DNA from 2 places in the Billgrantia sulfidoxydans genome. Region 1 is predicted to be linked to the other one. Evidence: predicted binding sites of a transcription regulator. Region 1 holds the regulator's gene; the other holds the start of a gene.
What was found. Region 1 encodes sigma-54, which starts transcription at its own class of promoters, with help from an activator protein. Its sites were predicted from a motif close to TGGCACNNNNNTTGCTNT; they were not measured.

Region 1 (14,459 bases):
GCTGCGTCGCAACGACGAGCCGATCGTGCTGGAACCGTTCAAGGCGCGCGGCCAGTGGCTGCGCAACGACGAGGGTTGGCAAGCCTGGCTGCAGGGCGATGCTGCCGCTGCCGACTGGGCCGAACCGCGCGAGCTCGAGCTCGAGCACGAGCCGGCCCTGCCGCATTTCTGGCATGTGCGCAGTGACGCCGAGGGCTGGTGGCTGACCACCAGCCGCTTCGAGCTGGCTTCGCTGGCTGCCTGGCGCGAGCGCATTCTGCTGCCCGAGGGGCTGGTGCGCACCATCGACGCCCTGGATCCTCGCGGCCTGGTGGCGGGGCTCGGAGTCGGGCGGCGTGACGGCCATTGGGTCGCCCAGGCCGCCGTGCACCAGGTCGAAGTGGAGCCCTGGGATGAGGTGCCGGGCGGTGGCCCGCTCGATGCCTGGGTCGAGGCGCGGGATCTTTCGGGGCGCGTCGAGTTCGTCGGCGTGGGTGAGCCGACGTTCAAGGTGCCGCAGCTCTACCAGGCACCGATGGCGCTCTCCCATGCCAGCGGCGAGGTGCGCTGGACCTACGAGGGGCCGCGCACCTTCGTCAGCGGGCGCCGGCTCGAGGCGGGCTGGCAGGGGGCCGAGGTGGAGGGGAGCTTCGGCCTGGCGCTCGGCGGCGATGTGCACGGGGGCCTGGGGCTCGATCTGCGCTTTCGAGATGCCGATGCCCTGGAGCGGCCGCTGGAGGAATGGCTGCCCGGCGATGTGCTGGGGGAGGAACTGCATACCTGGCTCTCCGCGGGGGTGGCCGGGCGCGTGCCGTCGGGTGAGCTCAAGCTGCACCTGCCGCTGCGGCGTGGCGGCAGCGGCCTCGAGCCGCGCCTGCAGCTCGACCTCGAGATCGAGGAGGGGCGCCTGGCGTTCGATCCCGAGTGGCCGGCGATCGAGTCCCTCGAGGGGCGGCTCACGGCGGGTATCGGCACCCTCGAGGCCGAGGTGGACCATGCCGTGAGCCTGGGCGTCGAGGCGGGCAACGGACGGGTCTTCCTCGAGGATGAGATGCTGAGGGTGAGCGGCGACCTGACGGCCGACGGCGACGCCCTGCACCGCTACCTGCGTGCCGTACCCGTCGACGGCATGCAGCAGCAGGTGGACGACTGGCGCGGCGAAGGGCGGGCCACCGGTCGGATCGAGCTGGCCACGAGGCTCGGCGACGAGGAGGGGTTTCGTCTCGATCTCGACACCGAGGTGGCCCTGGAGCGACTCGACTACCTGCCGCTGGACGTGCCTTTCGAGGACGTTCACGGCCCCCTTGCCTGGCGTCAGCAAGACGAGGAGGGCGGGCTCGTGGGCCAGTTGGAGGCACGCCTGTGGGGTGGTCCGGCCCAGGCCGAGATCGACACCCTTGCCGGTCATGCCGACCTCAACGGCTCCGCCGAGATCGCCAGCGTGCTGCAGCGCTACGAGATCGGCGACCTCACGGCCAGGGTCTCGGGGCGCCTGCCCTGGCGTGGCCGGTTCTCGCTCGGCGAAGCGCGCAACAGCTTTCGTTTCGACAGCAGCCTGGAGGGGGTCGCCATCGACCTGCCGGCGCCGCTGGGCAAGACGGCGGGCGAGACGCGCCCGCTGTGGGTGCAGGCCGACCTCGACCAGCAGCGGGTGGAGGCCGAGCTGGGCGGCGATACGCGCCTGCGCTGGCGAGGCGTGCCGTGGTCGGAGCTGGGCCAGGGGCAGTTCTGGATGGGACGGCTGCCGGAGTCTCCCGAGTGGCCCGAACAGGAGGGCTGGACCGGGACTCTCTACCAGTCACGGCTCGACCCGGTTGAGTGGGGCGAGGCACTGGCGCCGCTGCTATCGGGCGGGCGCGCGACCGCGAGGGAGGGGGCCTCGCCACTGCGTCTGCTGCGGGTGGAAACCGCCTGTCTCGCTGGGCCGGACACCTGCCTTGGCGTCATGAGCGCCGAGGCGCGTCCGCAAGTCGGCGGCGGCTGGCGCGTCGGGCTGCAGGGCGACCTGCTCGAGGGCATCCTCGATTATCGGCCTTCCCTCTCCGCGCCGTTGGATATCGCGCTCGAGCACCTGACCCTCGACGACCTGCTGTCGGCCCGGGTGGAGGACGCCGGCAACCTGCTCGAGGAGCTCGACGTGCCGCCCGACCCGGCGCCTCTGCCCGGCTGGCTCACCGAGCTGCCCGATGGCCGCCTGCGGATCGCCGACATCCTCTACCAGGGGCGGCGTATCGGCCCGCTGACCGCTCGCTGGGAGGGCGGGCCGCAGCGGCTGCGGGTGGCACCGCTGGGGCTGACCCTGGGCCAGGTCTCGGCGCGGGGGGAGCTTGTTTGGGAGTCGGCCGGCGCCGGCGACAGCCTGACCCGCTCGCGGATCGATCTCGACGGGCGCGACCTGGGCACGGCGCTGGAGAGCCTCGGCCAGCCGGTCTCGATCCGCAGCAACGAGACCCGGGTGCGCAGTCAGCTGGCCTGGCCGGGTGCCCCCTGGCAGTTCGCCCTGGCGCGCTCACGCGGCAGCGTCGAGGTCGAGCTGCGCGACGGCCGTTTCGCCTACCTCGAGTCACCCACGGCACGGCTGGTGGGTCTGCTCAACGTCGACAACCTGCTGCGCCGGCTGCGCATGGATTTTTCCGACGTCACCGGCCAGGGCACGGCTTTCGATCGAGTGAGCGGGGCTGCTACCCTGTATGAAGGCGTGCTGGAGACCAATGGCCCGGTGACGATAGACGGCCCGGCGACCTCCTTCACCCTGGACGGCACCGTCGATCTCTTCCGGCGGGAGCTGGATCAGCGCCTGGGGGTCACGGTGCCCGTCAGCAGTAGCCTGCCGCTGGCCGCGGTGATTGCCGGGGCGCCGGTGGTGGGCGGCGCGCTGTTCATCGCCGACCGGCTCTTCGGCAGAGCCATCGACCGGGTCACCCGAATTCACTATCGCGTGCGGGGTCCTTGGATCTCGCCGGATATCACACTGGAAACCGCCGAATGACGACATCTTCCCCGTTCATGCTCGATACCGCCGCCGAGATCCTGCTGCACCCCGGCGGGCTGGATATCGATGCGCTCGATGCCGGCCTCGGCCATGTGCTGACGGCCGGCGTCGACTATGCCGACCTGTACTTCCAGCGGAGCTGGCATGAGAGCTGGGTCCTCGAGGACGGCGAGGTCAAGGAGGCCGGCTACAACATCGACGGCGGTGTCGGCGTGCGCGCCATGGCGGGAGAGAAGACGGGCTTCGCCTACTCCAACCAGATCACCGCCGACGCCTTGGCCGAGACCGGGCGGACGGCGTCGGGCATCGTGCGCAGCGGCGCGACCCTGCCGGCCGGCTCGCGGGTCGTGAGCCAGGCCGCGCCGCGCTATGCCTCGATCGATCCCTTGGCGGGCCTCTCGGCCGAGGAGAAGATCGCCCTGCTCAAGCAGGCCGACCGCGTAGCGCGGGCCGCCGATCCGGCGATCAGCCAGGTCAGCGCATCCCTGACCGGCGTGCACGAGGTCGTGCTGGTACGCGCCAGCGACGGCACCTTGGCGGCGGACATTCGGCCGCTGGTGCGCTTCAACGTCAGCGTCATTGCGGTCAGAAACGGCAGGCGTGAGCGTGGCAGTGCCGGTGGCGGCGGGCGCTATGCCATGTCGCGGCTGCGCGATGACAACGTGGCCGAGCGCTTCGCCAGGGAGGCTGTGCGCCAGGCGCTGGTCAACCTGGAGGCGGTCGACGCCCCGGCCGGCCAGATGCCGGTGGTGCTCGGCCCCGGCTGGCCGGGGATCCTGCTGCACGAGGCGGTGGGCCACGGCCTGGAGGGTGACTTCAACCGCAAGGGCAGCTCCGCGTTCGCCGGGCGCATGGGGCAGCGTGTTGCCGCGCGGGGCGTGACGGTGGTGGACGATGCCACCCTGGCCGATCGCCGCGGCTCCATGAGCGTGGACGACGAGGGCACGCCGGGGCAGTACACCCCGCTGATCGAGGACGGCATCCTCACCGGCTACATGCAGGACAAGCTCAACGCCCGGCTGATGGGCATGCGGCCCACCGGCAACGCCCGGCGCGAGTCGTTCGCCCACATGCCGATGCCGCGCATGACCAATACCTACATGCTGGCCGGCCAGGACGATCCGGCCGACATTCTCGCCAGCGTCAAGCGGGGCATCTATGCGGTCAGCTTCGGCGGCGGCCAGGTGGACATCACCTCGGGCAAGTTCGTGTTCTCGGCCAGCGAGGCCTACCTGATCGAGGACGGCAGGATCACCGTGCCGGTGAAGGGCGCGACGCTGATCGGCAACGGGCCGGAGGCGATGGGGCGGGTGTCGATGATCGGCCACGACCTGGAGCTCGACACCGGGATTGGCGTCTGCGGCAAGGAGGGGCAGGGCGTGCCGGTGGGCGTCGGCCAGCCGACGCTGAAGCTGGATGAGCTTACGGTAGGCGGAACTGCCTCCTGAGTGAAGCAAGAGTCTCGTAACTGTGCCTATAGCGGCGGCGAGGGGGGCGCAGGGGGCAGGCTGGAGGGGAGGTCCTACGCCATGGATGGCGTAGGTAGCGCCCAGGGAAGGGGTTACAGCGCCTCCTCGGAAGCCTGCCGCCGCGACCCCGTGAAGCCAGGCGGTCGGTCGCAGACTGTGTCCTGGGCCTGCGCTTTTACAAACCGGCCGTATCGCGGATCAGCCGGAACAGTTTGCGTGCATTGGCGGGGGGCTTGCCCCGTTCGCGCTCGCTCTTGGCGTTGCGGATCAGCTGGCGCAGCGCCTGACGGTCGACGTCGGGATGCTCCTCGATGAACGCCTCGACGGCGCCGTCGCCCTCGTCGATCAGGCGGTCGCGCCACTTCTCGAGGCGGTGGAAGGCCAGATCGCGCCGGCGGGCCTCCTGCTCGATCTCGTCGAACACGGCCTGTATCGCCTCGAGGTCCTCGCGCCGCATCAGCTTGCCGACGTACTGCATGTGGCGCCGGCGCCCCTCGTGGGAGCGGATGCGCGCGGTTTCCTCGACCGCTGCCAGCATGTCCTCGGAGAGCGGGAAGCGGGCGCGTTCGGCGGGACTCATGGCGATGATTTGCTCGCCCAGCGCCTGCAGGGCATGCATCTCGCGCTTGAGCTGGGACTTGCTGGGTCTTTCATCGGAGGAAGAGGGAATATCCTGGGTCATGCCGCATCCAAGTAGTGAGAGGGTCAGCGCTAGCCTGGCCATCGAGAGATGAATAGGTTCGATGACAGCAGTATATCAGTCCGTCGTGCTACGGCGGGAACAGACGCGTACGGAGACCGGCACGGCCGGTGAATGAGGGAGAGAGACACATGAGCAAGGCTTTCGATGCCGCCGCCCAGCAGGCGCTGCTGGAGTCCCGTGCCGAGCAGGCGTTGTCCCTGGCTCGGCATCTGGGGGCCGATGCCTGTGAGGTGGGGGCCAGTGTCGATCAGGGCGTCGGCATCAGCGTACGTGAAGGGGAGGTGGAGTCCGTCGAACTCTCTCGCGACCAGGGGGTTGCCGTGACGGTCTACCTGCGCGGGCACAAGGGCAGCGCCTCCTCCACCGATGCCGGTGACGCCTCGATCCGTGAGGTCGTGGAAAAGGCCATGGCCATCGCGCTCTACACCGGGGAAGACCCCGCGGCCGGGCTGGCCGACCCTGAACTGATGGCGACCGACCTGCCGGATCTCGACGTGCACCATCCCTGGCCGCTCTCCACCGAGCAGGCCATCGAGCTGGCACTGGCCTGTGAAGCGGCCGGGCGCGGCGAACCCGGTATCCGTCAATCCGAAGGCGCCTCGCTCTCCAGCGGCGAGGGAGTGCGGGTCTATGCCAACAGTCATGGCTTCCTCGGCAGTCAGCGTGGTAGCCGCCATTCGCTCTCGTGCATGTTGATCGCCGAGGACGCGGGCGGCATGCAGCGCGACTATGACTACACCAGTGCGCGCAACCCCCGCGACCTGCTGGCCGCAGAGGAGGTGGGCAAGCGCGCGGCCGAGCGCACCCTGCGCCGCCTGGGCGCACAGCGCCCCGTGACCGGGCGCCTGCCGGTGCTGTTCGATGCCAGCGTCGCCAGCGGCCTCGTCGGCCACCTGATGAGTGCCATCGCCGGCGGTGCGCTCTTTCGCCAGGCGTCTTTCCTGTGCGACCGGCTGGGCGAGCCGCTGTTTCCCGACTGGTTCAGCCTGGGGGAGCGACCCATGGAGCGTGGCGCCATGGCCAGCTCGCCGTTCGACAACGACGGCGTGCAGACCCGCGACAACGTCTTCGTCGAGGAGGGCCGCCTGGCCAGCTACATGCTGTCGGCCTACAGCGCGCGGCGTCTTGGCATGCAGACCACCGGCAACGCCGGCGGCGCACGCAACCTGCGCATCGCCGCACCGCTCGAGTCGCGCGAGGCGCTGCTCGCCCGCATGGGTCGGGGCGTGCTAGTCACCGAACTGATGGGGCAGGGGGTCAACGGCGTGACCGGCGACTATTCGCGTGGGGCGGCCGGCTTCTGGGTGGAGAACGGCGAGATCCGACATCCGGTGGAGGAGTTCACCATCGCCGGCAACCTCGAGGCAATGTACAAGGGGCTGCTGGCCGTGGGCAATGACATCGACACTCGCGGCAGCATCCATACCGGCAGCTGGCTGATCGACGAGATGACCGTGGCCGGTAGCTGAATGGGATGAGCTTCCTATCCCTTGCCGCCTGGCCGGCGCCATGAGCGAGCGATGGCCAGGCCAGGCGAAGCCCGACGAGCAGGCTTCAACGCCGCATGGACGAGCGCAGCCATTCCTCTAGGTATCCTCTTCGAAGCGGGCCTCGAAGAGGGCCTCGATCGCTTCCAGCGCCGCTTCGGCATCTTCGCCCTCGGCGCTGACCTCGAGTTCGGTGCCGCAGGGAGCCCCCAGCATCAGCAGCGCCATGATATTGCTGGCATCGGCCTGCTGCGGCCCGCGGTTGACGAGCACGCGCGCGCTGAAGGGCTGGCAGCACTGGACCAGCTTGGTGGCAGCGCGGGCATGGAGGCCGCGTTTGTTGGTCAGGGTCAGCTTGCGGCAGGGCACACTCAGGTTTCCTTGCGTTCGGAGGTCTCTACGGTCACGTCCCGGGTGGCGGTGACCGGGGTGTGGATGCCGAGCTCCCGGTGACGCAGGCGCACGTCCGGCTGCTGCCGGGCCAGGTGCTTGGCGAGGCGCTCCGCCAGGTACACCGAACGGTGCTGGCCGCCGGTGCAGCCGATGGCGACGGTCAGGTAGCTGCGGTGGGTATCGCGGTAGGCCGGTAGCCAGCGCTCGACCCAGGCGATGATGTCGTCGAGCATCTGCTGGACCAGAGGATACTGTTCGAGGAACTCCACGATGCAGGGCTCCCTGCCGGTGGCCGAGCGCAATCGCGGGTCCCAGTAGGGGTTAGGCAGGCAGCGCGCGTCGAAGACGATATCGGCATCGAGCGGTACGCCGCCCTTGAAGCCGAACGACTCCACCGTCAGGGTCAACTGGTCGGCGCGATGGCTGGCCACCTGTTCGGTGATACGCCCGCGCAGGTCATGCACCGACAGCCGCGAGGTGTCGATGATCAGGTCCGCCAGGTTGCGAATGTCGCTCAGCGTGGCGTCTTCCGACTCGATGGCCTCGTTCAGGGTCATGTCCCGGCCGCGGGTCAGGGGGTGACGCCGTCGGGTCGCGGAGTAGCGTTCGAGGAGAATGCGGGCATCGGTGGTCAGGTAGATGACCTGGCAGTCGACCTGCTTGTTGCGCAGCTCCTCCAGCAGGCGCGGGAAGCGCTCCAGGGCGTGGGGGAGGTTGCGCGCATCGATGCTGACGGCGATGGAGGTCTGGATCGTGGGCGAGCTGCGTAGCTCATCCACCAGCGAGCCGAGCAGCATCGCCGGAAGGTTGTCGATGGCGTAGTAACCGATGTCCTCGAGCGCCTGCAGTGCGATCGACTTGCCGGAGCCGGAACGGCCGCTGATGATCACAAGCTGCATGAGGAATCTCCTGATCAGGGGCTGGCCGTACGGCGAGGGAAGCGGTCAGGCCGAGGACTGTCGTCGTATCGCTTCGACGAGACGCTCGTGGAGTTCACGCTGGCTCGTGCACTTGCGCAGCCGGGCGCGCGTCTCGGCGTCGTTCATGACGCTGGCTACTTGGCTCAGCAGCGACAGGTGCGTATCGTCGGCCTCTTCGGGCACCAGCAGCACGAACACCAGGTCGACCGGCTCGCCGTCGATGGCGTCGAAGTCGATGGGTTCGGCCAGCTTGAGAAAGGCGGCCACGGGGCTGTGGCAGTGGGGGCTGCGGGCATGAGGAATGGCCACGCCGTTGCCGATACCGGTGCTGCCCAGCCGCTCGCGCCCGACCAGTCTACCGAAGACCTCCTGGCTGTCGAGGCTCGGGGTGTTCTGCGCGATGAAGGTGCTGAAGAACTCCAGCACCCTCTTCTTGCTGCCTCCCGGAACGTCGAACAGAGCGCGTTCCGGGGGCAGGATGGTTTCCAGTGTCATGGCAACTCAGCGAACGCCGGCGCCCTGGGCGCGAGCCTGGGCCTTTTCCTTGTGTTTGACCAGTTGACGATCGAGCTTGTCGGTCAGCGCATCGATGGCGGCGTACATGTCCTGATCGGAAGCTTCGGCATGCAGATCGGCGCCGGCGGCATGCAGCGTGCAGGCGGCCTGCTGGCGCTCCTTCTCGATCGAGAGCGTGACCTGCACGTTGGTGATGTTGTCGTAATGTCGCTGGACGCGGTTCAGCTTCTCGCTCACGTAGTCACGCAGTGAATCGGTCAGCTCAACATGATGGCCGGTGATGTTGACTTGCATGACAAGCTCCTTCGTCCTTCGGGTGGTAGCTCGATTGTAACCCTTTTTCCTGCCCTGCATACCCCCTCGGGCGGCGGGATTGCCCGGGGTCAACATCACGTCGCGGGGTCAACGAAAACGCTTGCGCTCGCTCGATGAGGGGATGCCCAAGGCTTCGCGATACTTGGCCACCGTGCGGCGGGCGACCTGGATGCCATCCTCGGCCAGCAGATCCACCAGGCGGCTGTCGGAGAGCGGCTTGCGGGGCGGCTCGTCGGCGATGAGCTTGCGGATGCGGGCACGGATCGCGGTGCTGGAGTGGACGTCCCCGTCGCCGCTTCCGCCGACATGGCTGGAGAAGAAGTACTTCAGCTCGAAGACGCCTCGCGGAGTATGGATGAACTTCTGCGTCGTCACCCGCGAGATGGTCGATTCGTGCATCTCGACGGCCTGGGCGATGTCGGCCAGCACCAGCGGCTTCATGCCTTCCTCGCCCTGCTCGAGAAACTCGATCTGGCGCGCCATGATCTCCCGTCCCACCCGCAGAAGCGTGTCGTTGCGGCTGGCCAGGCTCTTTATCAGCCAGCGGGCCTCCTGCAGGTGATCCTTGAGGAACTGGTTGTCCTGGCTCTTGTCCGCACGCCGCACCAGGGCGACGTAGTCGGGCTGGATGCGCAGGCGCGGCAGGGCCTCGGCGTTGAGTTCCACGCGCCAGCCCGATTCGTCGTGATAGGCGACGAGGTCCGGGGTGACGTAGCTGCTGCCGACCTCGGCAAAGTCGCTGCCGGGGCGGGGATCCAGCGAGCGAACCAGGGCGATGACCTGGTCCAGCGACTCGTCGTCGAGACCCAGGCGACGCTTGAGCAGGCGGCGGTCGTCGGCAGCCAGCGCCTCGAGGAACTGGCGCACGAGACGGCGGGTCTGGGGCAGCAGTGGGGTATCATCGGGCAGCGCCGCCAGCTGCAGCATCAGGCACTCGCGCAGGTCGCGGGCGAACACGCCGGTGGGCTCGAACTGCTGCAATCGCAGCAGGACCTGCTCGACCTCCCGGGTGGGCAACCCCTCCAGGCCCTGACGGCGCAGGCCGTCGCGTATTTCCTCCAGGGGGTGGGCCAGGTAGCCGGCGGCGTCCACGGCGTCGATCAGGCTCTCGGCGATGAGGCGCTGGCGGTCGTTCAGGTCGGTCATCGCCAGCTGCCAGATCAGATGGCCGGCGAGGGTCTGCGCCGAGGCTTGGCGCTCGAAGTCCGGCCCCTCGCCGGTGGCGGCGCCTGAGCCGGAGCCCGTGCCGTGGTCGGGGTAGGTGTCCGTCCAGTCGCTGTCGGTGGAGAGTTCGCTGGGTATCTCGCTGGCCCAGTCGTCGCTCGGGGTTTCGCTGACGGCCTGTTCGCCGAAGCCGTCGTCGAGTTCCAGCATGGGGTTGGATTCCAGCGCCTGCTGGATCTCCTGGCGTAGGTCGAGGGTCGAGAGCTGCAGCAGGGCTATGGCCTGTTGCAGCTGGGGGGTCATGGTCAGCTGAGTGCCGACACGTAATTGCAGGGACGCTTTCATGGCCATGAGGGTAAGGCGCTCATCTGCCGGAAAAGCTCTACCCTAGACGGGTAGCCCATGACTTGCAAGAGAAATGGCTGCAATATGCATGCCAGTGAAAGTTTTTATCCCTGATTAGAATGTTTTAATGCGTCCCAGGTGCTTGCATAATGCAGTGGAGTGCGCTACAGGCGAAAGTCCTCGCCGAGATAGACCTCTCGCACCCGCTTGTTGGCCAGAATGGCCTCGGCGTTTCCATCGGCAATGATCTGGCCGTCGCCGACGATGTAGGCCGAGTCGCAGATGTCGAGGGTTTCACGGACGTTGTGGTCGGTGATCAACACCCCGATGTCGCGCGCCTTGAGCTGGCGGATGATGCCCTTGATCTCGCCCACCGAGATCGGGTCGACCCCGGCGAAGGGTTCATCGAGCAGGATGAAGGCCGGTTCGGTGGCCAGCGCCCGGGCGATCTCGACGCGGCGCCGTTCGCCGCCGGACAGGCTCATGCCCAGGTTGTCGCGGATGTGGGTGACGTGGAAATCTTCCAGCAGCTGCTCGAGCCTCTCCTGTCGCCCGCGGCGGTCGAGATCCCGGCGCGTCTCGAGGATGGCCATGATGTTGTCGGCTACCGACAGCTTGCGAAAGATCGATGCCTCCTGGGGCAGGTAGCCGATACCCGCCCGAGCCCGTTCGTGCATGGCGCTGTGCGAGAGGTCCCGGTCGTCGATGTGCACTTCACCGGCATCGGCCTTGACCAGACCGACGATCATGTAGAACGACGTGGTCTTGCCGGCCCCGTTGGGCCCGAGCAGGCCGACCACGCGGCCCTGCTCGATGGTGAGGCTGATGTCGTGGACCACGCGGCGACGCTTGTAGCTCTTGGCCAGGTGGCGGGCGTGCAGGGTCTTCATCGACATGTCAGCGCTCCGGCTGCAGGGTCATGCGAATGCGCTGGCTGCCTTCGACGCCCTCGCTCTGGGAGCGTGCCTGCACCACGCGGCGGTCGAGGAAGTACTCGAGGTAGCCGCCGTCGAAGGTGTCGCCGCCCTGGTGCAGCTCGGCGCGGTCGATCAGTTCCACACGGCGCTCGGCGACATGGTAGACAATGGTACGCCCCCAGCCGCGAACCACGGGTTGCTCGGGGTCGGGCTGCTGCTCGATGTAGGCGCGCTCGCCGCGGGCCGTGGCGCGCGAGAGTTCGCCGGCCGCATTGCGCTGAAACTCGACGCGGTCGCCGGTGAGTCGCATGCTGCCCTGGCGAATGTCGACATCGCCGGTGTAGACCGCGGTGCCGGCGCGATCGTCGAGGTCGAGCCGGTCGGCCTCGACCTCGATGGGCTGCTCGGCGTCGCGCTGCTGCGCCATGGCCGGCCCGATACTCGCCAGGCCGATCAGCGTCACGCTGGCCAGTGCCAGGGTGAATGGCCTGCGGAGGGTCGGGAGCCTGCATCGCTTCATGGCGTGAAATCCTCTAGGTTGACGGCGTCGGCTTGTCCCGACTGGGTGCCTTCCGGGACATGGTGGCCGCGCACATTGTCGGTCAAACGTGCCCGATTGTCATGAATCCAGGCGTCGAAGCGCTCGCCGCGCATGTGCTGGGGGGGTTGCTGCAGCAGGGCGGGCGTGTCGCTCCAGGCATGACCCACGTTGGCGTCGAAGTGCAGGGTCTCGGTGTCGAGCTGCCAGCGCTCCTCGGGCGCGAACAGCCGGGCGTCGCCCGAGAGCGTCAGCGGATTGCCGCCCGGGCCGAGACGGCCTTCCTCACCGCTCGCCTCCCAGCGCCGGTTGTCGCGGTCGATCAGATGGGCCAGGGGCGTGACGGCACGGGTGACGTCGTCATGGGGGGTGTGGACGAGTCGCGGGCTCTCCAGGCGCTGATGCGCCAGACCGGTGGCGTCGAAGCGGGTCAGCTGCGCCTGCTCCAGGTAATAGTCGGGTTCGCCGGCCTCGTCGGTGGGGACCGGGCCGGGGGCCGGGGCCTGCCAGGGATCCAGCCAGGCGATCAGGCCGCCGAGGATCACCAGCAGCAGGAACAGCCAGACACGAAACGAGGGGCGTGGCAACCGACGCAGCATGTTCGCTCGGCCTCAGCGCTTGCCGTGGAGGTAGGTATCGACCAGCGCGTCGCGATGCCCTTGGGCCTCGAGCAGCAGGTCGCAGATCTCGCGCACCGCGCCGTGTCCCCCGCTGCGTTCGGTGACGTAGTCGGCCACGTCGCGGATGTAGGGCGGGGTGTTGGGGACGGTGATGCCGATGCCGGCACGCTGGATGGCGGCCAGGTCGGGTAGGTCGTCGCCGCAGTAGGCCACCTGTTCGAGCTCGATGCCCCGCCGCGTGCACAGCTCGCGCAGGGTGGCGAGCTTGTCCTCGCAGCTCTGGTAGACGTGATCGATACCCAGGGCGGCGGCGCGGTGGCTGACCATGGGCGATTCGCGTCCGGTCAGGAAGGCTACCTGCAGGCCGGCCCGCCGCAGCAGCTTGAGGCCCAGGCCGTCCTGGGTGTGAAATGCCTTGATTTCGACGCCGTCGGCCTGGAAATAGAGGCGGCCGTCGGTGAGTACGCCGTCCACGTCCAGCGCCAGCAGGCGAACCTTGCGCAGGCGGTCGACAAGATGCGGATCGAGAGTGGAGGTGGCCAGAGCCATGGGCTTTCCTTGGTCGGGATGAGGTCAGATCACGCCGCTTCGCAGCAGATCGTGCATGTGCAGGGCACCGATCGGGTGGCCCGCTTCGTCGACGACGGCCAGCGCCGTTATCAGGTTGTCTTCCATCATGCGTACCGCTTCGGCCGCCAGCACGTCGGGGGCGATGCGCTTGCCGGGCCGGGTCATGACATCGTCCACCGTCAGCTGGCTAAGGTCCTGATACTGGTCGAGCGTGCGGCGCAGGTCGCCGTCGGTATAGACACCGATCAGCCGATTGTGCTCATCGACGACGCAGGTGAAGCCGAGCCCCTGCCGGGTGATCTCGAGCAGGGCGTCGCGCAAGGGGCTGCCCAGCGGCACGCTCGGCAGTCGCTCGCCCTGGTGCATCAGGTCGCTGACGCGCAGCAGCAGCCGCTTGCCAAGACTGCCGCCGGGGTGCGAGAGGGCGAAGTCCTCGGCGGTGAAGCCGCGCGCCTCGAGCAGGGCCACGGCCAGCGCATCGCCCAGCGCCAGCGCGGCGGTGGTCGAAGCCGTTGGCGCCAAGTCGAGGGGGCAGGCCTCGCGTTCGACGCCGGCATCGAGGTGGGCGTCGGCGTGGCGGGCCAGCGTCGAGTCGGGGCGCCCGGTCATGCTGATCAGCGGCGTGCCGATGCGCTTGAGCAGCGGCAGCAGTGCGGTGACCTCGGCGGTCTCGCCGGAGTTCGACAAGGCCAGCACCACGTCGCCTGGGGTGATCATGCCGAGGTCGCCGTGGCTGGCCTCGCCGGGGTGCACGAAGAACGACGGCGTGCCGGTGCTGGCAAGTGTGGCGGCGATCTTGCCGGCGACATGGCCCGACTTGCCCATGCCGGTCACCACCACGCGGCCCTGGCAGGCGAGCATCAGCTCGCAGGCGCGGTCGAAGTGGCTGTCGAGCCGCTCGAGGAGTGCCGCGATGGCTTGCTCCTCGATCCTGAGGGTGCGTCGAGCGCTCTCCCTCAGCGGCGTGATGCCCGGGGCGGCGCTGTCGGGGGGTGCGGTGGAATCGTCTGAGCTCATGGCGATGATTGTTGCCCGATGGGAGGTTTCACTCAAGTGGCCCCGCCGCTGACGCCGAGCCAGACCAGGTAGGCGGCGTAAGTGGTCAGGAAGGCACCGCCGACGAGGCGGCCGAGCCGGCCCTGGCGCTGCCACAGCAGCAGGATGGCCAGGGCCAGCGTCAGCAGCAGCATGACGCGATAGTCGCGTCCCGCGGCGTCCGGGTGGGGGGCGCCGGGGGCGATGAGCGCCGGAATCGGCAGCACCGCGAGAAGATTGAACAGGTTGGAGCCGATCACGTTGCCGATGGCCAGGTCGTGGTGGCGCTTGAGTGCGCTGGCTACGCAGGCAGCCAGTTCCGGCAGGCTGGTACCCACCGCGACCACGGTCAGGCCGATCACCAGTTCGCTGATGCCGAGGCCGCGCGCCAGCTCGCTGGCCCCCCACACCAGGGCGCGGGAGCTCAGTGACAGCAGCAGCAGGGTGACGACCAGCCAGGAGAGTGCGCGCTTGAGCGTCATGTCGGGTATCTCGC
Region 2 (14,459 bases), 880 kb from region 1:
TCACCGCCTTGAGCCGGCCACGTATGCGCAGCTCATAGGGCAGCGTCAGGGTATCGCCGGCCTGGCGCCCCTCGATGGGTCCCAGGCGTTCAGTCAGTTTCAGCATGGCATTCCCTCGTTGAATCACCCCGCGGCTGATTCGTGGATAGGCCTGCGCGAGGGCGCTGTAAATACGTCCCTGTACGCTACTTTTGCCATCCATGGCAAAAGACCCTCGCTACGGCCTATCCCCGACGCCGCTCACCTCGGTGGTCTATCCAAATTCAGAAAAGATGGTAGCGCTGGGCCAAGGGCAGCTCGGTGGCCGGCTCACAGGTCAGCAGCTCCCCGTCGCAACGCACCTCATAGGTCTGCGGATCGACGCTGAGCTCGGGGCAGGCATCGTTGAGCTTCATGTCGCTCTTGCGCACCCCGCGCACGTTCCTGCATGCCGCCAGCCCGCTTTGCAGGCCCAGCCGCTCCTTGATGCCGGCGTCCAGCGCCGCCTGGCTGACGAAGGTCAACCGCGACAGGCTCGCCGCCCGGCCGAAGGCACCGAACATGGGGCGGTAGTGCACCGGCTGCGGCGTGGGAATCGAGGCGTTGGGGTCACCCATGGGCGCCGCCGCGATCATGCCCGCCTTGAGAATCAGCGCCGGCTTGACGCCGAAGAAGGCCGGACTCCACAGCACCAGATCGGCCAGCTTGCCGACCTCGATGGAGCCCACCTCATGACCGATACCGTGGGTGATCGCCGGGTTGATGGTGTACTTGGCGATGTAGCGTCGGGCGCGGAAGTTGTCCGCGCCGAGCGCTTCGTCCTCCGGCAGCAGCCCACGCTGCACCTTCATCTTGTGCGCGGTCTGCCAGGTGCGGCACACCACTTCGCCGACCCTCCCCATGGCCTGGGAGTCCGAGGCGATCATCGAGATCACCCCCATGTCCTGCAGGATGTCCTCGGCGGCAATGGTCTCGCGGCGGATGCGCGAGTCGGCGAAGGCCACGTCCTCGGGAATGTTGGGATCGAGGTGGTGGCACACCATCAGCATGTCGAGGTGCTCGTCGATGGTGTTGACCGTGTAGGGCCGGGTCGGGTTGGTCGACGACGGCAGTACGTAGGGCTTGGAGCAGGCAATCAGGATGTCCGGCGCATGACCGCCACCGGCGCCCTCGGTGTGGTAGGTGTGGATGCCCCGCTCCTTGAAGGCGGCCAGCGTATCCTCGACGAAGCCCGACTCGTTGAGCGTGTCGGTATGGATGGCGATCTGTACGTCGTACTTTTCGGCCACGCTCAGGCAGGTGTCGATGGAGGCCGGGGTAGTGCCCCAGTCCTCGTGTAGCTTGAGACCGATGGCGCCGGCCTCGATCTGCGCCTCCAGGGCCTCGGGCAGGCTGGCGTTGCCCTTGCCGAGCAGGCCGATGTTCATCGGCAGCGCGTCCACCGCCTGCAGCATCCTGCCGATGTGCCAGGCGCCCGGCGTGCAGGTAGTGGCGTTGCTGCCGGTGGCCGGCCCGGTGCCGCCGCCGAGCATGGTGGTGATGCCGCTCATCAGGGCTTCTTCCACCTGCTGGGGGCAGATGAAGTGGATGTGCGCGTCGATACCGCCGGCGGTGAGGATCTTCCCCTCACCGGCAATGATCTCGGTGCCGGGGCCGATGACGATGTCGACGTCGGGCTGGGTGTCGGGATTGCCCGCCTTGCCGATGGCTGCGATACGGCCGGCCTGGATGCCCACGTCCGCCTTGACGATGCCCCACCAGTCGAGGATCAGCGCGTTCGTGATCACGGTATCCATCACCGTATCGTCGAGGCGCTGGCTCTGGCCCATGCCGTCGCGGATCACCTTGCCGCCGCCGAACTTCACCTCATCCCCGTAATGGGTCGCGTCGCGCTCGACTTCGATCCACAGCTCGGTGTCGCCCAGGCGTACCCGGTCGCCCACCGTGGGGCCATACATATCGGCATAGGCTTGGCGTGAAATCTTCATGAAGCGTCTCCATCCAGCTTACCCATCACCTCGCCGCGAAAGCCGTAGATATGGCGCGTGCCGGCAAAGGGAATCAGCGTGACTTCTCGCGTCTGACCCGGCTCGAAGCGAATCGCCGTGCCCGCCGCCACGTCCAGGCGAAAACCACGCGCCTTGGTGCGGTCGAAGACCAGCGCCGGGTTGGTCTCGGCGAAGTGATAATGGGAGCCGACCTGGATCGGCCGGTCGCCGGTATTGGCCACCTCCACCGTGATCCGCTCGCGCCCGGCGCAGAGCTCGATCTCGCCGTCCTGTAATTGGTACTCCCCAGGAATCATGACGCCTCCTTAACAACGTTGCGGAAATGAGCGAGCGACGGCCAGACAAGGCGAACAGAGGCGAGCCAGCGGAGTTGACTGGGTGTTCAATGAGCATGGCGAGCCGATGTTCAACGCGGTATGGCCGAGCGCAGCCATTTCGACCTCCGCTAGACGATGGGTGTGTGGACCGTGACCAGCTTCGTGCCATCGGGGAAGGTCGCCTCCACCTGCACCTCGTGCACCATCTCGGCTACCCCCTCCATCACATCGTCGCGGCCGAGGATCTCGCGGCCGTAGCTCATCAGCTCGGCCACGCTGCGGCCGTCTCTCGCGCCTTCCATGATCTCGAAGCTGATCAGCGCCACCGCCTCCGGGTAGTTGAGCTTGAGGCCGCGGGCCCGGCGTCGCTCGGCCAGTTGGGCGGCCGAGAACAGCAGCAGCTTGTCCTTGTCTCTCGGGGTCAGTTCCATGCGAGTCTCCTGCAATCGTCAGGTGAACCAGATACGGGGGGGATGGGGAGGAGAATCGATCAACAGCGGCCTGAGACAGGCCCAGGCCTGCTGGCAAAGGTCCCAGGCCTCGTTACGCTCATGACCCAGGTAGCGCAGCAACAGCACGCCATGGCGCACGGTGACCGCCCAGCGCGGGCTTGGCGGGATCGCATCTCGCAGCGCTTCGATGGCGTTGGCTTCGTCGTCGAGGCCCACGGCCCATAGCGTGGCCTGCACGCTGGCGCCCCCCTGCCCCCAGCGCCCCTTGAAGCGCGGGTGCTCCGGGTCGAGCGGCTGACGCTCCAACCACAGCGGCTTGCCATCGCGACACAACCGAAAGCGCTGCTCGATGCGGCCCGACACGTAGGGCAGCCGGCTCGCCGGTCGGCCCAGCGCCAACACTTCCCAGCCCAGGCAACGCGCATCGCCGGCAAGCTCGATGGCCGTGTGCTGCTCACCGCACGAGCCATCGAAGGCAATGGTCTCCTGGGGCAGCCACTCGAGCACGCCGCCCGGCGCCACCTGCAGCTCGGTACGCTGGGACCAGGCCACGCCATGGCTGTCGGCACGATAGAGCTTGTTGGCCGCAGGCGTCGTCACCAACGCACGGGCGCCCGATTCGACCTGAACCGAGACGTGCAACAGATCGCCGCTGACCAGCCCTCCGGGCGGATGCAGCAGGTAGACATGACACGAGCCCCCGCGGCCCTCGGGATAGAAAGGCCGCTGCACCCGCAGCGGGCCCTGATGACGAGCCCGCACCAGGCGGGTGGCCCCCTGGCGCCGGTCGAAGCCGAGTTCCAGCGACGCCACCCAGCGACGGCCGGCATCGAAGCGGTGACCGGAAGCACAGGGCGGCAGCAGTGTCTTGGCGTCGAAACGAGCCGTCATTGGCATCGGCCTTCAGCAACAGGGTTCGGCCTCTTCGTCGAGGCTTTGCCCTATTCATGGCAACCGCTGTACCAGAACGGTGAAATGCAGGAAAAACGGATACGATTCATTGGCTTATTTTGTATACAGCCACACCTGCACGGACCATCTTCGCACCAGATTGGCGCGCGAAAGCCAGCGCGGCGCACAGTTTCCGCGCATGAGCGCCTGACGACTCCTTGGCCATGGCGCAGAACGGTGCATGGAAAAATCCCACCTTGGCAAAACGGCTAGACCGTCAGGTGCTCCTTGATCAGGGCATCGGTGAGCTCACCGATCTCGCCCCTGGCCACCGGCCGGCCGCGATCCATGATCGCGAAGCGATCGGCATACTTGCGGGCGAAGGGCAGTTTCTGCTCCACCAGCAGCACGGTCAGACCGTCCTCGGCGATCAGCTTGCGAATCACCTCGCCAATCAGGGTGACGATATTGGGCTGGATCCCCTCCCCCGGCTCGTCAAGAATCAGCAGGCGTGGCTCGATCACCAGCGCCCGACCGATGGCCAGCTGCTGCTGCTGGCCGCCGGAGAGATCGCCACCCTGACGGTGCTTCATCTCCTCGAGCACCGGGAAGAGTTCGAAGATGCGCTCCGGGATGGTGCGCCGACCGTCGCCGCGAGCCGCCAGGCCGGTACGCAGGTTCTCTTCCACGGTGAGCAGCGGGAAGATCTGCCGCCCCTGGGGCACGTAGCCGATCCCCAGCCGCGAACGATCCTCCACCCGCCGCCGGGTAAGCTCGACATCGTCGGCATAGCGGATGCTGCCGGAGGCCACCGCCACCTCCCCCATGATCGCCTTCATCAAGGTGGTCTTGCCCACCCCGTTGCGCCCCATTACGCAGGTACACTGGCCCGCCGGCACGGCCAGGTCGAGATCCCACAGGGTGTGGCTCTCGCCATAGAACTGATTGAGTTTGTCGATTTCGAGCATCAGACCGCCTCCTCCTCGGCTTCGGCGCCCAGGTAGACCTCGACCACCTGCGGGTCGCTCGACACCTGGTCCATACTGCCCTCGGCCAGCACGCTACCCTGATGCAGCACCGTCACCTTGCGTGCGATGGAACGCACGAAACCCATATCGTGCTCGACGACGACAACAGATTGTTTTCCCGCTAACCCGGTCAGCAGCTCGGCGGTACGCTCCATCTCCTGCTCGGTCATCCCCGCCACCGGCTCGTCCACCAGCAGAAGCCGCGGCCGCTGCATCAGCAGCATGCCGATCTCCAGCCACTGCTTCTGGCCGTGGGACAGAATGCCCGCCGGGCGCTCACGCAGCTCGGCCAGGCCGATGGTCAGCAGCACCTCGTCGATGCGGTCGCGAATCTCGCCGCTCATGCGAGCCGTCAGCGTGGGCAGGATGCGCTTGTCGGCGGCCATGGCCAGCTCCAGGTTATCGAATACCGTGAGCGCCTCGAACACCGTGGGCTTCTGGAACTTGCGGCCGATGCCGAGGCTGGCGATCTGCGGCTCGTTCATGGTCAGCAGGTCGTGGCGACTGCCGAACCATACCTTGCCGCTGTCGGGTCGGGTCTTGCCGGTGATGATATCCATCATGGTGGTCTTGCCGGCGCCGTTGGGTCCGATGATGCAGCGCAGCTCGCCGTCGTCGATGGTCAGGTTCAGGTCGTTGATCGCCTTGAAGCCGTCGAAGCTGACCGTGACGTCTTCGAGGTAGAGAATCGGCCCGTGGCGCACGTCGACCGGCGACTCGGCCGGCACCAGGAAATCGAAGACCCGGTCACGATTGGCCAATGAACGCAAAATGCTCATGCCGATGCCTCCTTGCCGGAGAACGCACCCGAGCCCTCGGCACGACGCCGGTATCTCAGTGCCAACAGGCCGGCGACCCCCTTGGGCAGGAAGACCGTCACCAGCACGAAGAGCCCGCCCAGGGCGAACAGCCAGGCGTCGGGCATCACGCCGGTGAACACCGTCTTGGCATAGTTGACGAGTATCGCCCCGATCACCGCTCCATAGAGCGTCGCCCGGCCGCCCAGCGCCACCCACAGCACGATCTCGATGGAGAACAGCGGCGAAAATTCGCTGGGATTGATGATGCCGACCTGGGGCACGTAGAGCGCCCCGGCCAGGCCCGCCAGCATGGCCGAAACCACGAACACGAACAGCTGGAAGCGCTCGACCCGGTAGCCGAGGAATCGCGTGCGCGCCTCGGCGTCGCGGGTCGCCACACACACCCGGCCCAGCTTGCTGGTGACGATGGCCCGGCACAGCACGTAGCCCAACGCCAGGGCCACGCCGGTGGCCAGGAACAATCCCAGCCGGGTGTCGCGGCTGCGCAAGTTGAAGCCGTGGATCTCGCGGAAATCGGTCAGCCCGTTGTTGCCGCCGAAGCCCATCTCGTTGCGGAAGAAGGCCAGCATCAGGGCGAAGGTGAGCGCCTGGGTGATGATCGACAGATAGACCCCGGTGACCCGTGAGCGAAACGCCAGGAAGCCGAACACCAGCGCCAACGCTCCCGGTACCAGCAGCACCATCAGGAAGGCGAACCCGGCCATGTCGAAGCCATGCCAGTACCACGGCAGGCTGTCCCAGTTGAGGAACACCATGAAGTCGGGCAGCACCGGGTGGCCGTAGACGCCACGGTCACCGATCTGGCGCATCAGGTACATGCCCATGGCATAGCCGCCCAGGGCGAAGAAGGCGCCATGACCCAGGCTGAGGATACCGAGATAGCCCCACACCAGATCCACCGCTACCGCCAGCAGGGCGTAGCTCAGGTACTTGCCGAACAAGTTAACGGTATAAGCGCTGACATGGAGTGGATGCCCCGCCGGCACGGCCACGTGCAGCAGCGTCACCAGGGCCATCGCCGCCAGCAACACGCCGAGAAAGATCAGCGTCGAGCGCTCGCCGAACGGCCGCAGCAGCCAGAGTCGAGATGAATCCATGGATCAGCCCTCCGCCGCCCGGCCCTTCTGCGGGAAGAGTCCGCGGGGGCGCTTTTGAATGAACAGGATGATGAACACCAGCACGATGATCTTGGCCATCACGGCCCCGGCCCAGGGTTCCAGCACCTGGTTGATGACGCCGAGCGAGAGGCCCGCCACCAGAGTGCCCCACAGGTTCCCCACCCCGCCGAAGACCACCACCATGAAGGAGTCGATGATGTAGTTCTGGCCCAGGTTGGGGCCCACGTTGGTAAGCTGGCTGAGGGCCACGCCGGCCAGCCCCGCCACCCCGGAGCCCAGGGCGAAGGTCAGGATGTCGACCCGGGTGGCGCGAATGCCCATGGAGCGCGCCATGGCACGGTTCTGGGTCACCGCCCGCACCTCGAGCCCTAGCCGGGTGCGGCGCATGATCAGCATCAGCGCGGCGAACACCACCAGGGCGAAGCCGAGTACGAACATCCGATTAAGGGTGAGAGAGAGCGTATCGTTGACGGCGATGGAGCCACTCATCCACTCCGGCGTGACCACGGTACGGTTGAGCGGCGAGATCGCAGTGCGTACCAACTGCTGGAGAATCAGGCTGACACCGAAGGTAGCCAGCAGCGTCTCCAGCGGGCGCCCCTTGAGGAACTGGATGACGCCGCGCTCGATGGCGATGCCGGCCAACGCCGCGACCAGGAAGCCGGCGGGAATCGCCAGGATCAAGGCCAGCCCCGGCTGGCCCGGCAGCAATTGCTGCATGGCCCAGGTGGTGTAGGCACCGAGCATGATCAACTCGCCGTGAGCCATGTTGATCACGCCCATCACGCCAAAGGTGATGGCCAGGCCGATGGCGGCGAGCACCAGCACCGAGCCCAGCGACAGGCCGAAGTAGAGCGTCTCGACCGCACGGTTGACCTTGAGCTTCTGCTCGATGCCGTTGAGCGCCTCACGAGCGGCGTCGACCAACGCAGGATCGTCACTGTTGAGTACACGATTGAGCGCCACCCGGACCCGCGGATGCAGACTGCCGCGCAGCTCCTCGACCGCTTCGACCTCGCCCTGCTCCAGGCGATGGATGGCCAGAGCCTGGAGCAGGCGTTCACGCACCTGTGCATCCGGCTCCGTCTCGATCACCTCGGCCAGGGGTCCGGCCAGGTCGCTGTCGACCTCGCCCAGCAACCGCTCTGCAGAAGCGCGGCGCAACCCGACATCGGCGGCATAGAGATCGACCACGGCGATGGCGCTGCGCAGTTGGTTGCGCAGCGCGTTATTGATGCCGATGCGGTCCAGGTCGCGGCGCGACATCTCGCCCAGGGCCTCGCCGCTCAGGGCGTCCTCGACCGGCCACTGGCGGCCCGAGTTGTCGAGCACCACCACGAAGCGGCCGTCGTCGGTGCGCTGCAGGCGGCCATCGAGCAAGGCCTGGAGCCAGCCCCGGGCGCGGGGGTCGTCGCTGCGCACGATGCCCTCGATGGCCTCACCCTTGGCGGTAAACGACGACACGTCCAGCGCCGCAAGCAGCGCCTGTGCCGTTGAATCGTCGAACCTCTCGGCGTCCTGCGCGGATGCGGGAGCGGCCAGGGTAAGGCCAAGCACGATGACCAGGGCCATGACGAGAACCATCAGCCACGAACCCCTTGTCGCCGTGTGCATGGGCTCGCTGTCTTCGGCGGCGCTGCCGGCCTTCGCCCCGGCCGCCACTGGCCAGGCCACGGGGGGATATCTCATCGGAGCGTTCCTCGGAATCGGTGAAGAAGGCGTGCTCCCCCGCTGCCTGGCAGCGGGGGCCATGCTGTAGTTACTCGGCGAGCGCCACTTCCGCTTCTTCGGCCGCGTTGCTGCCGCCGCAGCTGCCGTTGACCACGTTGAAGTTGCCGCACTCCATGGGCAGGCGCCAATCGGCGATCAGGTCCCGCGAGCCGGGCAGGTAATCGGACCAGGCATCGCCGGCCACAGTCGCCGGCGTCTGCCACACGATGTCGAACTGGCCATTGTCCTGGACCTCGCCGATCAGCACCGGCTTGGTGATGTGGTGGTTGGGCATCATCGCCGCATAGCCGCCGGTCAGGTTGGGCACGGTCACGCCGATGATGGCGTCCTTGACCGCGTCGACGTCGGTGGTGCCGGCCTTGCGCACCGCCTCGGCCCACATGTTGAAGCCGATGTAATGCGCTTCCATGGGGTCGTTGGTCACCGCCTCCTCGTCGCCGGTGTAATCGATCCAGGCGTCGATGAAGTCGTAGTTGGCGTCGCTGTCGACGCTCATGAAATAGTTCCACGCCGCCAGGTGACCCACCAGCGGGCCGGTATCGATGCCGGAGAGCTCCTGCTCACCCACCGAGAAGGCGATGACCGGAATGTCGGCGGCGTCGATGCCCTGGTTGGCCAGCTCGCGATAGAACGGGACGTTGGCGTCGCCGTTGATGGTCGAGACCACCGCGGTCTTCTTGCCCTCGCTGCCGAAGCGGCGCACCTCGGCGACGATGTTCTGCCAGTCGGAGTGACCGAACGGTGTGTAGTCGATCATGATGTCCTCGTCGGCGAGGCCGTGCTCCTCCTTGAGGAAGGCTTCGAGGATGCGGTTGGTGGTGCGCGGGTAGACGTAATCGGTGCCGAGCAGCACGAAGCGCTCCACGCCCACCTCGTTGATCAGGTACTCCACCGCCGGGATGGCCTGCTGGTTGGGCGCGGCTCCGGTATAGAAGACGTTCTCGGAGGACTCCTCGCCCTCGTACTGCACCGGATAGAACAGCAGGCCGTTGAGCTCCTCGAACACCGGCAGCACCGCCTTGCGCGACACCGAGGTCCAGTTGCCGAACACCACATCCACCTCGTGCTGCTCGAGCAGCTCGCGGGCACGCTCGGCGAACAGCGGCCAGTTGGAGGCCGGGTCGACCACCACCGCCTCGAGCTGACGGCCCAACAGGCCGCCCTGCTCGTTCTGCTGCGCGATCAGCATCTCGACGGTGTCCTTCAGGGTCGATTCGCTGATCGCCATGGTGCCGGACAGCGAGTGCAGGATCCCCACCTTGATGGGCTCTTCCTGGGCCAGCGCCTGGCCAGTACCACCGAGGGACGCCGCCGCAAACAGGGCTGCGGCCACAGCGCGGGACGGGGAAGACATGAGGCGAACGGGGAAAAGCATGTTGCGACGGGAAGCGTTCACGCGAACCTCCTTGCGCCCTCCTGCGGGAGGGACTTGTTGTAAAGGTCATGCACGGCCGACACCGGCCGCACAGCACTAGGCTTCCTGCCTATGCAACGCTTGCGCCATCAGGCGAAGAAATTCGAAGAACTCTTTTCATACAGAAGATTACGGCGCCTTTACGCCCCTTGACGATCCTGCCGGCGCACCGCCGCCGTGCATTCGGCAGGCGCCGGTTGCGCCGGCAAGGATCGCCTGCACTGCCACAGCGCACCAGACCGGTGCGTCATAACGAAGACAGGGGCGCCGATCGCTCGGCGCCCCTGCGGGGTGGTAGGCATTGCCGGGCTCAGTCGCCTTCCGGATTCCCTGCGGTGGCAGCGGTTGCCACCTTCATCCGGCGGCGCAGGATGGGGCCGACGATGTAGGGCAGAATTAACCCCACGGCAGCAAACACCCACAGGCCGATGGCCAGGCCGCTGTTCCAGAGAATGGTCCAGTCGCCGTCGGAGATATCCATGGCGTGGCGCAGGTTCTTCTCCATCTCCGGCCCCAGCAGCAAACCGAGGATGATCGGCACCAGCGGAATCTCCAGCTTGCGCAGCACGTAGCCGGCGACGCCGAAGGCCACCATGAAGTAGAGGTCGAAGGTGGTGTTGCTGATCGAGTAGATCCCGACGAAGGCGATCATCGTCACACACGGCAGCAGGTACATCGGCGGCACCGACAGAAGCTTGACGAAGATGCCCACCAGCGGGATGTTGAGGATCAGCAGCAGGAAGTTGCCAATCAGCAGCGCGGCGATCACGCCCCACACGATGTCCGCGTTCTGGGTGAACATCAGCGGGCCAGGGGTGATGTTGAGCGAGATCAGCAGCGCCAGCAGCACCGCGGTGGTGCCGCTGCCCGGCACGCCCAGCGTCAGCATCGGTACCAGCGCACCGCTCGAGGCACCGTTGTTGCCCGCTTCGGGGCCGGCCACGCCACGCGGGTCGCCCTGGCCGAAGAAGCCTTTCTTGCCGACCGCCTTTTTCTCCAGCGTATAGCCGATGAAGCTGCCGAGCGACGCCCCGGCACCGGGCAGCACGCCGGCGATGAAGCCGAGGATACCGCCGCGCACGCTCGACGGCAGGATGTTGCGTATGTCGGCCCAGCTCAGCTTGAGCTTGTTGACGGCCATCTTCGCCTTGCCGCCGCCGGCGCGCTCCTCGATGAAGAACAGCAGCTCCGAGATAGCGAACAGGCCGACGATGGCGATGATGAAGTCGATACCCTCGTAGAGCTCCAGGGTCCCGAAGGTGTAACGCTGCACGCCGGTGGAGTCGATCCCCACGGTGGCTACCATCAAGCCCAGGCAGGCCGCCACCACGGTCTTCACCGGGTTCTTGCCGGTGATGCCGCCCAGGGTGGCGAAGGCCAGCAGGAACAGCGCGAAGTACTCGGCCGGACCGAAGGTGAGCGCGAACCGCGCCAGCACCGGCGCCAGCAGGATCAGGCCGACGGTGGCGATCAGGCTGCCGATGAAGGAAGCGATGGCGGAAATCGCCAGCGCCTCGGCGGCCTTGCCCTGCTGCGCCATGGGGTAGCCGTCGAGGCAGGTCATCATGGCCGGTTCGTCGCCGGGAATGTTGAGCAGGATCGACGAGATGCGCCCGCCGTACATGGCCCCGGCGTAGACCGCGGTAAGCATGATCAGCGCGGTTTCCGGACGCAGCCCCAGGGAGAAAGCCAGCGGGATCAGGATGGCCACGCCGTTGGCCGGCCCGAGGCCCGGCAGCGCGCCGATCAGCGTGCCGAGGAAGGCCCCCATCAGGGCAAACATCAGGTTGTGCGGGGCAAGGGCAACCCCGAAGCCATCGATCAGAAAGCCGAGGGTTTCCATCAGCTCACCTCCAGGAACGAGAGCAGGCCCAGCGGCAACGCGAGGTCGAGGGCGAAATTGAACAGCAGGAACACCACCACGCCCGATGCCGCCCCGACCAGGTAGGCATTGAGCACCTTCGCCCCCATGCGCCAGCACAGCGTGCCGATGGCCAGCGTGGTGCTGAGGATGAAGCCGAGCGGTTCGAGGAGCATGGCGTAGAGCACCAGCACGACCACGGCGACGATCAGCTCAACGCCGGTGCGGCTCCATGGCCAGGCATTGTCCGGGTCGGGCCGCACGATCAGGTAGAGGCTGGAAAGCCCCAGCACGACGGCCAGCAAGGTGGGAAAAGTGCCGGGGGCAATCCCCTCGGCACCACCGAACGGTTCGGGGAACTGGCTGGCGCCCCAGCCGTACGCGACGGCCAGGACGATCAGCAGCACACCGAAGATGCGGTCGTTGAAGGTCATCACTGGATCAGCCCGATGTCCTTGGAGAGGGTCTCGATATCGTCGATCTGCTCGGTGACGAAGGTCTCGAACTCACCGGCGCTCATGTGGAACGGCATCAGTCCATTGTTGGTCATGATGTCCTGCCATTCCTGGCTCTCGTAGATGGTGTCCATGGCGTCGATCCAGTACTGCTTGGCCTCGTCGGAGATGTCAGCCGGCATGTAGAAGCCGCGCCAGTTGGGGCCGACCGCATCGATACCCTGCTCCTTGGCGGTGGGAATGTCGGCGAAGTCGCCCGGCAGGCGCTCGTCGGAGAGCACTGCCAGCACGCGCAGGTCACCGGACTCCATGAAACCCTGCGCCTCGCTGATGTCGCCGGTGAAGGCATCCACATGGCCGCCCACGACCTGGGTCATCGCCTCGCCGCCGTTGTTGTAGGAGAGATAGGGAATACGCGGCAGCTCATCGACGCCGGCGGCGTCTGCGGCGATCAGCACCTTGAGGTGATCCCAGCCACCCTTGGCGCTGCCGCCGGCAAACTTGACGCTGCGCGGGTCTTCCTTGAGCGCCTCCATCAGCGCAGGGAGGTCGTCGTACTCGGAGTCGGCGGCCACGGCGATCACGCCGTAATCGGCGCCGAGCGCCCCGATCCAGTTGACCATGTCGGCGGTCATGCCCGGGAACTGGCCTTGGGCCAGGCGGGTGGTCGTGGCCGTGGAGGCAGCCACCAGCAGCTGCTCGTCGCCGGCGCGCTTGGACACGGTATGGGCGAAGGCCACACCGCCGCCGGCACCCGCCATGTTCACGGTCTGCACGCTGCGCGGCACGATGCCCAGCTCCTCCATCACGTTGCCCACGCTGCGGCAGGTGAAGTCCCAGCCGCCGCCGGGGTCGGCCGGGGCGAGACACTCCACCTTGCCCTGTGGCTCGAAGGCCATGGCGCTGCCGGCGCTCAGGGTGAAAGCGGCAATGGCGATGAGTTTGAGTGGCGTTTTCGTGGACATTGTTGTGGTCCCTCCGGTCTTGACGTGTTGTGAAATGTTGGCTTGCGGTCTTTCATCGGCTACCTTACAATTCTGTAAGGCAGAACAACGTTCTTCAGGATAGAAACTAGGCGCGTCGACAGGCAGCGTCAACGCATCGGGTTGCAATTGCGACCAAAGTTCAATGCCTCCAGACTCAGGAGATCACTGCATGGCCCAGGATCGCGTCGAGGCCGTCGAGCGCGCACTGACCGTACTGGAAGCGTTCGATGTCGATCAGGAAGCCTTCACCCTGGCCGAACTCGCCCAGGCGACGGGCTACTACAAGAGCACCCTGCTGCGACTGCTGGGTTCGCTGGCTCGTTTCGATTACGTGCAGCGCAGCCATGATGGACGCTGGAGTCTGGGTAGCACGCCGCTTCGCCTGGCCCGGCGCCACCCCCCCAGCCGACAGCTGACCACTCGCGTACAGCCGCTGCTGGACCGGCTGGCTGCCGAGACCGGCGAGACCGCCGCCCTACTCGAGAACCACGGTCCCCAGGTCGAGTGCCGGCTGGTCGCCCTGCCCGAGGCGGCGCTGCGCCATGAGCTGCGTCCGGGCAGCCAGTGGCCCCTGGCCGCAGGGAACGATCCCCGCCCCGAGCTGCCGGGTGGCAAGATGCTGCTGCAAGCCCTACCCAGCGCCCCCGGCGAACCCACGCGCTGGCTGGCCCTCTCGGGTCCGTCGAGCCGCCTCGATGCACGCAGCGAGGCGGCCCTGAAGGCGGCGCTGGCGGAGCTGACGGCCGTGGCTGAAACGGAAGCCATGACATGAATCTGCTGCTCGTCGAGGACGATCGCCTGCTGGCCGAGACCCTCCAGGACGCCCTGGCGCTCGAGGGCTACGACGTGATGCACCTGGCCGACGGCGGCGTCGCACGCCGTCACCTGGAAGACCCACAGCACGACCACACCCTGATCCTTCTTGACCTCAACCTCCCCGGAGCCAGCGGTCTCGAGGTGCTCGAGACGCTGCGGCGTCACGATCGCGACACGCCGGTGCTGATCCTCACCGCGCGCGGCGCGGTAGAGGATCGTGTGCGCGGGCTCGACCTGGGCGCCGACGACTACCTGGCCAAGCCCTTCTCGCTCGAAGAGCTCGAAGCCCGTGTGCGTGCGCTGCTCAGGCGGCGCACGAGGGGGCAGGAGCTGCGCGTCGGGGTACTGCACTTCGACGGCTTGGCGCAGCGCTTCACCCTCGCCGGCGAGGCCTTGGCCCTACCGCCCCGGGAGCAACGCCTGCTCGCCTGCCTGATGCGCTATGCGGGCCAGCCCGTCGACAAGGCCCGCCTCGCCGACGAAGCCTTCCAGGGCGAACCCATGGGCGACAATGCCATCGAGGTCTACGTGCATCGGCTGCGCAAGCGGCTGGGCGGCAGCGACGTCGCCCTGCGCACGGT

Region 2: HNO51_RS09280 (urease accessory protein UreD) is a predicted target of sigma-54. The motif match lies at 3,705-3,722, and genes of this name have one in related genera.

The regions. Positions count from the first base shown of each region.
Region 1 is NZ_CP053381.1:2,863,057-2,877,515, reverse strand. Features, by position in the region: gene HNO51_RS13335 (YhdP family phospholipid transporter) at 1-2,968, shown strand, start outside; gene tldD (metalloprotease TldD) at 2,965-4,419, shown strand; gene yjgA (ribosome biogenesis factor YjgA) at 4,616-5,122, opposite strand; gene pmbA (metalloprotease PmbA) at 5,272-6,612, shown strand; gene HNO51_RS13315 (HPr family phosphocarrier protein) at 6,730-6,999, opposite strand; gene rapZ (RNase adapter RapZ) at 7,002-7,922, opposite strand; gene ptsN (PTS IIA-like nitrogen regulatory protein PtsN) at 7,968-8,438, opposite strand; gene hpf (ribosome hibernation-promoting factor, HPF/YfiA family) at 8,445-8,753, opposite strand; gene HNO51_RS13295 (RNA polymerase factor sigma-54) at 8,862-10,289, opposite strand; gene lptB (LPS export ABC transporter ATP-binding protein) at 10,448-11,173, opposite strand; gene lptA (lipopolysaccharide transport periplasmic protein LptA) at 11,181-11,720, opposite strand; gene lptC (LPS export ABC transporter periplasmic protein LptC) at 11,717-12,337, opposite strand; gene HNO51_RS13275 (KdsC family phosphatase) at 12,350-12,907, opposite strand; gene HNO51_RS13270 (KpsF/GutQ family sugar-phosphate isomerase) at 12,932-13,945, opposite strand; gene HNO51_RS13265 (calcium/sodium antiporter) at 13,978-14,459, opposite strand, start outside.
Region 2 is NZ_CP053381.1:1,982,185-1,996,643, reverse strand. Features, by position in the region: gene ureE (urease accessory protein UreE) at 1-106, opposite strand, end outside; gene ureC (urease subunit alpha) at 264-1,967, opposite strand; gene HNO51_RS09290 (urease subunit beta) at 1,964-2,284, opposite strand; gene ureA (urease subunit gamma) at 2,434-2,736, opposite strand; gene HNO51_RS09280 (urease accessory protein UreD) at 2,755-3,648, opposite strand; gene urtE (urea ABC transporter ATP-binding subunit UrtE) at 3,918-4,616, opposite strand; gene urtD (urea ABC transporter ATP-binding protein UrtD) at 4,616-5,455, opposite strand; gene urtC (urea ABC transporter permease subunit UrtC) at 5,452-6,594, opposite strand; gene urtB (urea ABC transporter permease subunit UrtB) at 6,598-8,199, opposite strand; gene urtA (urea ABC transporter substrate-binding protein) at 8,375-9,700, opposite strand; gene HNO51_RS09250 (tripartite tricarboxylate transporter permease) at 10,071-11,603, opposite strand; gene HNO51_RS09245 (tripartite tricarboxylate transporter TctB family protein) at 11,603-12,055, opposite strand; gene HNO51_RS09240 (Bug family tripartite tricarboxylate transporter substrate binding protein) at 12,055-13,041, opposite strand; gene HNO51_RS09235 (IclR family transcriptional regulator) at 13,232-13,834, shown strand; gene HNO51_RS09230 (response regulator transcription factor) at 13,831-14,459, shown strand, end outside.